One region of the Gordonia sp. VNK1 genome, then DNA from elsewhere that is predicted to be linked to it. Evidence: predicted binding sites of a transcription regulator. Region 1 holds the regulator's gene; each other region holds the start of a gene.

Region 1 (3,732 bases):
CCGAGTTGCTCGGACAACCCGAACCGGGTGTGCCGGTGCCCACCGAGCCGTCGGTGCTCTGCGCCGACGATCTGGCGCCGGCCGACACCGCCGGCCTCGATCCCAAACTGGTCACCGCGCTGGTGACGCGACTCGGCGGGCCGACCAGTCACACCGCGATCATCGCCCGGCAGCTGGGCATCCCGTGCATCGTCGCGGTCGCCGACCTCGACGAGGTACCCGCCGGAACCCTGGTGCTCGTCGACGGCACCGCCGGAACCGTTGTGCTGGAACCGGATCCGGAGCAGGCGCAGGCGGCCGTCGACGAGAGCCGGCGCGAGGCGGAACTCGTCGCGGGCTGGTCGGGGCCGGGGCACACCGCCGACGGTCACGAGGCGGCCATCCTGGCCAACGTCGCCGACGGTGTCTCCGCGCGCGCCGCCACCGCCTATCCGGTCGAGGGAGTGGGCCTGTTCCGGACCGAACTGGCCTTCCTCGACAGCGCCGAGGCACCCACGGTGGCCGAGCAGACCGAGCTCTACCGCGAGGTGCTCGAGGCGTTCGGGGGCAAGAAGGTCGTCGTGCGGACGCTCGACGCGGGTTCGGACAAGCCGTTGAAATTCGTCGACCACGGCACCGAGGCCAACCCCGCTCTGGGGGTCCGGGGTAATCGGATCACCGCTCGGCATCCGGAGATCCGCGCCGGGCAACTCGACGCCATCGCGGCGGCCGCCCGGGAGACCGGCAGCACTCCATGGGTGATGGCACCGATGATCGCCTCGGCCGACGAGGCCGCGGAGTTCGCGGCACAGGTCCGCGGGCGTGGTCTGGTCGCCGGGGTGATGGTCGAGATCCCGTCCGCCGCGATCCTCGCGTCGTCGATCCTCGCCGAGGTCGACTTCGTGTCGATCGGAACCAACGATCTGACGCAGTACACGATGGCCGCCGACCGCATGTCGGCCGATCTGGCCGAACTCACCGATCCGTGGCAGCCCGCGGTGCTCGCGCTCATCTCGATGGTGGCCGAGGCCGGGAAACGTACGGGTAAACCGGTCGGCGTCTGCGGTGAGGCCGCCGCCGACCCGCTGCTGGCCTGCGTACTCGTCGGACTCGGCGTCACCTCGCTGTCGAGTGCTCCGGCGGCGTCGGCGGCGGTCGGTGCCAAACTCGGCGGCGTCACACTCGATGCGTGCCGTGCCGCGGCGAGTGCTGCCCTCGCGACCGCCTCCCCGGCGGCCGCACGTGAGGCCGCCACCGCGGCGCTCGCCGGCTGAATTTCGGCGAGCGCCGCACCGGGCGGGCCCGGAGCCGGATCAGATCCGGCGCATCACCGTGACGACCTTGCCCAGGATGGCGGCGTCGTCGCCGGGGATGGGTTCGAAATGCTCGTTGTGCGGCATCAGCCACACGTGACCGTCCTTGCGCTTGAAGGTCTTCACGGTCGCCTCGCCGTCGATCATCGCGGCGACGATGTCACCGTTGTCGGCCACGTTCTGCTGCCGGACGACGACCCAGTCGCCGTCACAGATCGCGGCGTCGATCATCGACTCGCCGACCACCTTCAGCAGGAACAGTGAACCCTCGCCGACGAGTTCACGCGGCAGCGGGAAGACGTCCTCGACGGCCTCCTCGGCGAGGATCGGTCCACCGGCCGCGATGCGCCCGAGAACCGGGACGAAGGTCGGGGCGGGCAGATTCGACGCGACCGCGGTGTCGTCCGGTGGGGTGTGCTCGCCGTCCTGCACGTTGACCGCGCGTGGGCGGTTGTGGTCGCGCTTGAGCAGTCCCTTGCGTTCCAGTGTCCGCAGCTGATGGGCGACCGACGACGTCGAGGCCAGCCCGACGGCGTCGCCGATCTCGCGGATGCTCGGCGGATAGCCGCGCTCGCGCACCGACTTGCGGATCACATCGAGCACGCCCCGCTGACGCGGCGTGAGCGAGGCCTCCGCGGCCGCCGCGTCGAACGGGACCTCCGGCTCGTCGGCGGCGGCCGATCCGCGGCCGCGCTTGGTCGACGACGTCGACGTCGTCGAACGTCGGTTCTTCTCACTCATCGGGTGTTCGATCCTTTCGGTCGGAAACTCTGTTGTGGTCGGACGGTGTTGTCGGTGGTCCGGTGCGGTCGGTTGTCCCGTGCAGTCGGTGGTCCGGTGCGGCCGGGGTTTGTCCGCGGGTCTGCGCTGCTGGTCAACGGCCAGGTTAGTCCAGGTCACCGACAACTTCAAACATTTGTTCGACGTGTTGCGAGAAATTGTCGGAGGTGCGTGATAGAACTTCGAACATCAGTTCCTCGAACGAGTGATCGAGATCGGAGACTCTCATGCAGAACACCTTGGTTCGCAGTGAAACCGCAGGTCAGGCGCGTCGGGCGACGGTTCGGCGCACCCCGTCCGGTGCCCGTTTCGGTGCCGCTCCCGATGCCCGGGGTGCGGCGCGAGACGATGTCACGCCCCGGCGCGGCGCGATCGTGCATGCCGGACGGCCGGTGCCGGCTCGCCGCGCCACCCCGGCGGCGCGGCACCGGCACCTCCACCGCCCGGCCGACAATCGTCCGGTCGACCGGCCCCGGGTCGCGATCCCCAGGCGCCCGGCCGGGACGCCGTGCGCCGCGCCCGCGTCGCAGTCCCGTCGGGCGGGCCGTCGCGGTGCCGCGGTGGCCCTGCTGACCGGGGTGGCGCTGGCGATGCTGGTGTGGCTGATCGGTGTCGCCGGCAGCGATTACCAGGAATCCACCGCCCCCACGCCGGTGGCCACGCAGGTGGTGCACGTCCGGGCGGGGGAGTCGCTGAACTCCGTCGCCGCGCGCGTCGCGCCCGAGATGCCGCGGCAGGCGGTCATCGACGAGATCGTCGAGCTCAACGACATGGGTGGCAGCGCCCTGCGTGTCGGTCAGGCGCTGCTGACGCCCGCATATCGCTGAGCGGTGAGGCGCTATTCTCGATGCATGCGCTGCCCGTTCTGCAGGAATGATGACACCAAGGTCATCGACTCCCGAGTCGCCGACGAGGGACAGGCGATCCGTCGTCGCCGTTCGTGCAGCGCCTGTGGCCGACGATTCTCCACCGTGGAGACCGCCGTGCTGGCGGTGGTTAAGCGCAACGGCGTCACCGAACCGTTCAGTCGGGAGAAGGTGATGCGCGGGGTGCGCCGCGCCTGCCAGGGACGGCACGTCCACGAGGACGATCTGGCCCAGTTGGCGCAGCAGGTCGAAGAGACGGTGCGCGCCTCGGGCGTCGCGGAGATCCCCAGCAACGAGGTCGGTCTCGCCATTCTCAAACCGTTGCGTGACCTCGACGAGGTCGCCTATCTCCGGTTCGCGTCGGTGTACCGGTCGTTCGATTCCCTCGAGGACTTCCAACGCGAGATCGACGATCTGCAGGGCAATCTCACGCGGCGCAACGGCACGGATGCGCCCGATGCCCTCTCAGCCGAGTCGATCCAGGGTTCGTAGCGCACGCTTCTCCGAGATCGGATATCGGGTGCCCAGCCGCTGGGCGAACAGACCCACCCGCAGTTCCTCGACCATCCAATGCGCCTGTTCGTTGACGAGATCGCGACGGGCCTCGGGTACCTCGGCGAGTCGCTGATTCCACCGCCCGGTGACCCGGTCGAGCGTGCCCATGGCCGCCCGGTCCCGGTCCGCCGATCCCGGAAGGTGTTCCAGCCGTTCGCGTGCGGCCGCCAGATATCTCGGGAGTTCGGCCAGGTGCTCACGCGGGGTGGCCAGCACGAAGCCGTCGAAGATCAGGTTGG
Region 2 (3,732 bases), on a different contig from region 1:
TCGGTGGCCGCGGTGCTCGACGCCGCGATCAACTCGGTGCCGGTCCCGCGCTGATGGTGCTGACCGGCCGCTTCGTCGCCCTCCTCGCGCTGGGCATCATTCCCGCGGTGGTGTTCCCCCACGTGTGGGTGGTGTTGCTGTGGGTGTTCGCCTGCGCGGTGGTGATGGCGGTCGATCTGCTCGCGGCCGGTTCGACGGCACTGCGACTGTATCGCCTTCCGTCGGCACCAATCCGTCTCGGCGGTGCCGGTTCGTCGGTGATCGTCGCCGAGAATGTCGGGACCCGGAGATTCAGAGGGCGGCTGCGTGATTCGTGGCAGCCCTCGGCCGGGGTGCGGTCCGGTGAGCACGACCTCGACATCCCGCCGGGGGAACGCCGGGAACTGACCACGGTTCTGGTGCCGGTGCGTCGCGGTGATCGGCTCGCGGTACGCGCGACCATCCGACGCCCCGGTCCGCTCGGCCTGGCCGCACGACAGCACAGCTATCCCCTGCCCGGGGTGATTCGTGCTCTGCCACCGTTCAATTCACGCAAGCATCTCCCGTCACGCCTGGCCCGACTACGCCAGCTCGACGGTCGGTCGGCCGTGCGTATCCGCGGTCAGGGCACCGAATTCGATTCGCTGCGTGACTATGTCGAGGGCGATGACGTCCGCAGCATCGACTGGCGCGCGACGGCACGCCGACGCTCGGTGGTGGTGCGCACCTGGCAACCGGAGAAGGACCGCCACATCATCATCGTGCTGGACACCTCACGGACCTCCGCCGCACGCGTCGGTGACGCGCCCCGCCTCGACGCGGCGATGGATGCGGCACTGCTGTTGTCGGCGTTGGCCGCCCACGCCGGTGATCGGGTCGACCTGATCGCCGGTGACCGGGTGATCCACCGACGTGTCGTCGGATCGCCGCGCACCACCCTCCTCGGCGACCTGGTCAACGCGATGACCGAGCTGCAACCGGCTCTGCTGGAGGCGGATTGGCCGTTGCTCGCCGCCGAGGTCACCACGCTTACGCGCCAACGGGCGCTGGTCGTGCTGCTCACGCCGCTCGAACCGGCCGCGGTGGAGGAATCGCTGCTGGCTCCACTGTCGGTGCTCGCGTTGCGGCACAAGGTGATCATCGGCTCGGTCCGCGACCCGGCGGTGGAGGAGATGAGTGCGCGACGCGACGACGCCGCCGAGATCTACGAGGCAGCCGCGGCGGCGCGCACCCTGATGGTGCGTGAACGGACCGAATCGGCGCTGGGACGCATCGGGGTCGACGTGGTCGATGCCGATCCCGAACACCTCCCGGCCGCTCTGGCCGATCACTACCTGGTGCTCAAGTCACGCGGGCTGTTGTAGCAGTTTCGGTGGGGCCCTTCGTGATTCGATGCGCGGCCGAGTGCCGACGATCCTGCGAGTAGGAGTATTCGCCGGACCGAGCGGGTCGCGGTCGGGGCCACCGTCCGTCACCCGACGTCGGGCGCGGAGCTGAGTTGTCCCCAGAAGTCGATTGGTCCACAGATGGGGTGGCCGATCGTCGGCGTGAACGGTTTTGTCGGTGGCCGTCTTTACAATGATGGTCAGATCGAAGAGAGCTTCGACGGTCATCTTGTTCGAGGGGGCGAGGGTGAGCAGCATTCCATGGAGCGCGCGGATTCGTGGGGATGTGCGCGACGCGTTGTTGAAGCAGGGGCCGTCGCCGTGGCCGGGGTTGCCGCCGGAGTTTCTGTTCGGGGTGGATCCGGATCGGCTGGATCAGCATTCGATCAACGAGGTGCTGGTCGCGATGACCGAACTGGACCGGTGCCGCTCCTATATGGCGTGGCTGGACTCGTACTTCACCGCCTATGTGGTGAGGTGTCTGACCGACCGGCCGTTGGACGAGTCGGCGGAGTACGCGCAGATCGCGGCCGAACACATCTCCCGCACCCGCAACCTGGCGATGGTGACCACCCGGCGGATGCTGGATGAGGCGATCGTGATGGCCACCCGCCTGCCGAAGACGGGGCGGGCACTACGCGAGGGGCGGATCAGCCACAGCCAGTTCCGGACCCTGATCGACCGCATCAACCTGCTCGATCCGGGACCGGCCTTGCATCCGAACACCGCGCTGGTCGACGCAGCGATCGCCGAGCGGTTGTTCAGCAGGCAGGGGCAGTGGCCGGCGACGAGTTTGCGGGACATGGTCGACAAGATCGTCTTCCAGCACGCACCGGACGCCGTGCGGGAACCGCGGAAACGGAACCTGGACAAGCGGGGTGTGTTCACTCATTTCGAGGGGGATGGGACCGGGGAGATCACCGGCACCATGTCCGCGGAGAACATCACGATCGCGGAGAAGACGATCGCCGCCCTGGCCGACTGCGCCTGCCGGAAAGACCCGCGGACGCGGCGGCAACGCCAGGCCGATGCCATGTACTCGTTGTTGTCGGGGACGCAGTTCGCGTGTGAATGCGGCAAAGAGGACTGCCCCGCCGACATTCCGGAGCCGGGCTGTATTCCGGATGTGCAGATCGTGCTGCACGTCATCGCCGATGAGACCACCGCCGCGGCGATCGAGGAACGCCAACGACAACAGGAACAGGAGCGCCAGGAACAGGAGCGCCAGGAACAGGAGCGGCAGGCGCAAGGACGGGGACGGTCCGATGCCGGCGACGAATCCGGTGGAGGTGCACGCCAATCGGTAGTTCAGTCGCGCCGTACGGAACCGAAGCCCGCATCCGAGCCGGATCTCGAGCCTGAGCTCGAGAAGGAACCCGAGCCCGAGCCGGCCACGCATACCGACACGCGTGCGGTGCAGATGACTCTGCCCGACGAATGCGGCTCGGACGCCGAGAGCGCAAGCGCAGAAACGGATGTCGCTGCGGAACCGCCACCCGAACCCGCCGACGATGGACCTCCCGATGCGGCGCCCGACGATGACACGGACGCCGCGCCCGCCGACGCCGAATCCCGCTCGGGCAGCACCGTTTCGGCCGCCGAGATGCCGATCGACGGGAACCTCGGCTACCTCGTCGGGCAGGGTGCGGTCATCCCCGAGCAGATCCTCGATCTGATCAGCCGATACCCGACCACGATCCGACGGATGGTGCCCAAGGGCGTGAATCCCGAGGACGTCGAACTCCCGTCGGCGTTGCCGTCGGATCCATACCGACTGTCGACGGCGTTGGACACATTCATCCGGATGCGTCACGGTGAGTGCGTCATCCCCGCCTGCCGGGGTAGTGCCTTCGACGGCGATTGTGATCACGTGCACGAATACGACCACGAGCACCCCGAACTCGGTGGACAGACCACCCCCGACGGGCTGAACGCCAAGTGCCGTGGACATCACCTGCAGAAAACGCACTCCCGCTGGCTCGATGACCAGTACCGCGACGAGAACGGACGGCTGGTCACCGTCTTCACCACGCCGGAAGGGCTGAACATTCCGGGGCCGGCGGAAACCCTCGAAGACTTCTTCGGCGGGTTGCGTCGCTACCGGTTCGCCGACCCACCAGCCGCACCACCGGCACCACGGGAACCCGGGGTCATCCCCACCAGCAAGCGGGATCGGCTCGCCGCCAAGTACGAACGGCGACGCCGCGAACGCGAACGCAACCGGACCCGCATCGCTGATGGCGTCGACCCTTTGAACCCGCCACGCCCGAGACGACGCAAGAAGCGATACCCCGTCGTGCCTGATGACGGCGCACCACCACCCTTCTGAGGTGACTCCGATCAGCTACTGAATGTCACAGCTCATCGA
Region 3 (3,732 bases), on a different contig from region 1:
CGGGTCGATGGCCATGGGGATCGGCGTCTCCTTGTCGGCATCCATGTGACTACTGATGCCCCATCCACTGTAACCAACGAAGGCGACGACTCGGCCGCGCAAACCGCCCCGCGTCGGAATTCGATCGCGGGGCGGTGTGCGGCGGGTTGTGCCGCGCGTTCTGTAGAACCCGGGGAACCGTCAGTTGGCGCCGGTCACCGTCGGGGTCGAGCCGTTGGAGCTCGACGTGTCATCGTCGTCGGAGTCATCGGATTGATCGGTGTCGTCGGTCGACCCGGTCGACGGGGTTGCGGCTGTCGAGCGGCTCGTCGAGGTCGACGTCTTGCTGCTCGAGCTTGACGAGCTCGACGAGCTCGCCGTAGAGCCCGATGTCGCCGTCGCCGACGATGAGGTGGTCGACGGTGAGGTGGTTGTGGTTGTGGCCGAATCGCTTTCCGTGTCATCGTCGTCGGTCTCCGAGATCGCCGCGGACCGCAGCAGGCCGGCACTCGGGGTCGTGGACGTCGACGTCAGGGCGCGCGTCGAGACGAGCGACGACGCGGACGTCGAACCGGTCGTGTACGGCCCCAGCGGCTGCAGACCGAACGGGAACGTGCTCTGCGGAATCGAAATGATCGGGATGATCTGGTCGGTGTCGAGATCCCCGAGGGCGATCGTCGGCAATGCCAGGCCGTTGGGGCGGACGGAACCGTTGATCGTGGTTGTCGGGAAGATCGTGATGGTCGATCCGAGCCAGTTCACCGTGACCGGCGCCGACAATCCGTAGTCACTCGTCAGGGCCAGGAGGGAATCACCGCCGAGCGACAGGCGGATGAAGTCCTGGCTGAGTGACGGGGTCTGCCCGGCGAAGATGTCGGTGATGACCTCGCCCAGCACGTTGGTGGTGTCGAAGAGCACCGACGACGGATCGGTCAACGCGAACTGCACCTGCGGAATGCTCTGCAGCTGATCGAGCTTGAAGTCGAAGGTGCCCAACACATTTGCACACGCACCGACGTTCTCGGCGTAGGCCGCTGTCAGTCCGCCGTAGCAGCCGACGGATTGGATGGCGGGGATCTTGAGCCCGGTGTTCACACCAAGAAGGGTCAACGGAATCTCATCGGTGGTCCAGGCATTCGCGATGCCCACCAAGGCGAACGCATAGGCACTGCGACCACCACTAGCACCTGCGGTAGCCAGACTCAGAGGCAAGTACGAGATAGCAGTGGCCTTGCCACCTCCCGACGCGAACGCAAACTGGAAGCCGTTGCCGATTACCGTCGCCGAACCATCAGCAGCGGGAGGAGTCGGAAGCGATGTCGGGAGCCTGAGATCGGAATTCAGCCACTCCAAGAAACCGTTCAGAGCGGTCAGGACACCTCCCGCACTGTCTACAAGCCCTTTCACCGGGTCGTAAACCGCAACTGGAACCAGCTCGATGCTGGTGGGGCTCACGATGGCAATGCCGAGCCCACCCATGTCGGTGCTGGACTGAGTGCAATCCGCTCCGCCGTTGGGGTCGCCGCCTGAAGCGCACATCTCCAGGCGCCACTGTTCAAGGAGTTCAGCCCCGCCGTCGCTCAGCGCGTCCGCGACTACCTGACCAAGTGGATTAGTGGAGTCGTAGTCATCATCCAGCCAGTCAACAAGGGCGGATAAGTCGCTGTAGTCGGCCGCCCGCGCCTGCCCCTCCCCCATGGTCACGCCGATGCCGAGGGTCAGGACGGTGAGGATGGCGATCATCCCGGCGGTGATCCGGCGGTGCCGCCGAGGTCCGCGTTGGGTCCCGGAAAGATGTTCGGGGCGTTCCGTTTCCGGACGCAACGGGGTGGTGCTCATGCAGTGGTCTCCTGTTTCCTTAAGAGAAGCTGAGACAGTTAACCACGAGTAACCCTGCCCACGCACGCGATCCACAAACTCCGTTGATCCACAGATTCCGGGGTGGTCGTGCTCGTCAGAATTTTTTGTCGGTGGCCGTCACTACAATGATGGTCAGATCGAAGAGAGCTTCGACGGTCATCATGTTCGAGGGGCGACGATGAGCACAGTACCTCTATCCACCAGGATTCGTGCCGACGTGCGGGATGCGTTGCTGAACCAGGGCCCGTCTCCGTGGCCTGGATTGCCGGCCGAGTTCTTGTTCGGGGTGGACGTCGATCGGTTGGATCAGCATTCGATCAACGAGGTGCTGGTCGCGATGACCGAGTTGGATCGGTGCCGCTCGTATATGGCGTGGCTGGATTACTTCTTCATCGCGTATCTGGTGACGTGTCTGACCGATCATCGGTTGGATGAGTCGGCGGAGTACGCGCAGATCGTGGCCGAACACATCGCACGCACCCGCAACCTGGCGAACGCGACCACCCGACGGTTGGTTGATGAGGCGATCGTGATGGCCATCCGGCTGCCCAAGACCGGGCGGGCATTACGCGAGGGGCGGATCAGTCACAGTCAGTTCCGGACCCTGATCGACCGCACCAGCCTGCTCGATCCCGGCCCGGCACTGCATCCGAACACCGCACTGGTCGACGCCGCGATCGCGGACCGGTTGTTCGAGCGGACCGGGCAGTGGCCGGCAACCAGCTTGCGGGACATGGCCGACAAAATCGTGTTCCAGCATGCTCCGGATGCTGTGCGGGAACCGCGTAAGCGGAACCTGGAGAAGCGGGGTGTGTTCACTCATTTCGAGGGGGATGGGACCGGGGAGATCACCGGCACCATGTCCGCGGAGAACATCACGATCGCGGAGAAGACGATCAGTGCGTTGGCCGACTGCGCGTGCCGGAAGGATCCGCGGACCCGGCGGCAACGTCAGGCCGATGCCATGTACTCCCTGTTGTCGGGGACGCAGTTCAGGTGTGACTGCGGGCGTGAGGACTGTCCCGCGGTGATCCCGGAGCCGGGCTGTATTCCGGATGTGCAGATCGTGTTGCACGTGATCGCTGATGAGACCACCGCCGCGGCGATCGAGGAACGCCAACGGCAACAGGAACAGCAGGAGCAGCGGGGACGACAGGTGCGGGAGCAGTCTGCGGCCGCGAGCGAATCCGATAGCAGTGCAACCGAATCGGTGGTCCAGTCACAGCGTCCGGAATCGGAATCGGTACCCGAACCCGAGCCAGTCGCCGAGGCCGACGCGGGTCCGGCCCAGATGTCGCTACTCGATGAGAGCGGTCCCTCTGACGCGGACAGTGCAGACGCGGAACAGGCACCGGAACCGGCGCCCGAACCCCAACCGGAGCCAGACGCCGACGTGGGTGCGGCGCGGATGTCGTCGCGTATGGAGAGTCCCGAGGGGAACGCTCCTAACGGCGAGGGCACTCCCGATGCGGCCGTCGCGGACACCGGCGACGACTCATCCGGCGAAACGCCCTTGTCCGACGCTCAGAAGTACATCCAGCGGTTGCGCCGCGATACCGCGCGCTCCAGCGAGGACGCCATCGAGTGGCTGGTGAACGCCGAACGCCGAGCACAGGAAACGGCGGCCACCAGCGCCGACACCGCTTCTACCGATGCCGAATCCGGCTCTGCCGAAACGGTTTCGGCCGCCGAGACCCCGATCGACGGTAACCTCGGCTACCTCGTCGGGCAGGGCGCGGTCATCCCAGAACAGATCCTCGATCTGATCAGCCGATACCCGACGACGATCCGACGGATGGTGCCCAAAGGGGTGAACCCCGAGGACGTCGAACTCCCGAGCGCGTTGCCGTCGGATCCGTACCGACTGTCGACGGCATTGGACACATTCATCCG

The links. The regulator LexA, encoded in region 1, represses DNA repair genes until DNA is damaged. The targets are predictions, from matches to a motif close to CGAACANNTGTTCG.
Region 2: the regulator LexA is predicted to act here: its motif matches at 1,571-1,584, upstream of ABLE94_RS13650 (DUF222 domain-containing protein).
Region 3: the regulator LexA is predicted to act here: its motif matches at 1,978-1,991, upstream of ABLE94_RS01675 (DUF222 domain-containing protein).

What each region holds. Positions count from the first base shown of each region.
Region 1 covers NZ_JBDZDJ010000003.1:42,092-45,823, reverse strand. The annotation lists gene ptsP (phosphoenolpyruvate--protein phosphotransferase) at 1-1,253, shown strand, start outside; gene lexA (transcriptional repressor LexA) at 1,293-2,033, opposite strand; gene ABLE94_RS04145 (LysM peptidoglycan-binding domain-containing protein) at 2,300-2,899, shown strand; gene nrdR (transcriptional regulator NrdR) at 2,924-3,430, shown strand; gene hrpA (ATP-dependent RNA helicase HrpA) at 3,404-3,732, opposite strand, start outside.
Region 2 covers NZ_JBDZDJ010000009.1:168,200-171,931, reverse strand. The annotation lists gene ABLE94_RS13660 (AAA family ATPase) at 1-54, shown strand, start outside; gene ABLE94_RS13655 (DUF58 domain-containing protein) at 54-1,343, shown strand; gene ABLE94_RS13650 (DUF222 domain-containing protein) at 1,612-3,693, shown strand; gene ABLE94_RS13645 (GNAT family N-acetyltransferase) at 3,719-3,732, opposite strand, start outside.
Region 3 covers NZ_JBDZDJ010000001.1:400,947-404,678, reverse strand. The annotation lists gene ABLE94_RS01685 (hypothetical protein) at 1-15, opposite strand, end outside; gene ABLE94_RS01680 (hypothetical protein) at 181-1,818, opposite strand; gene ABLE94_RS01675 (DUF222 domain-containing protein) at 2,018-3,732, shown strand, end outside.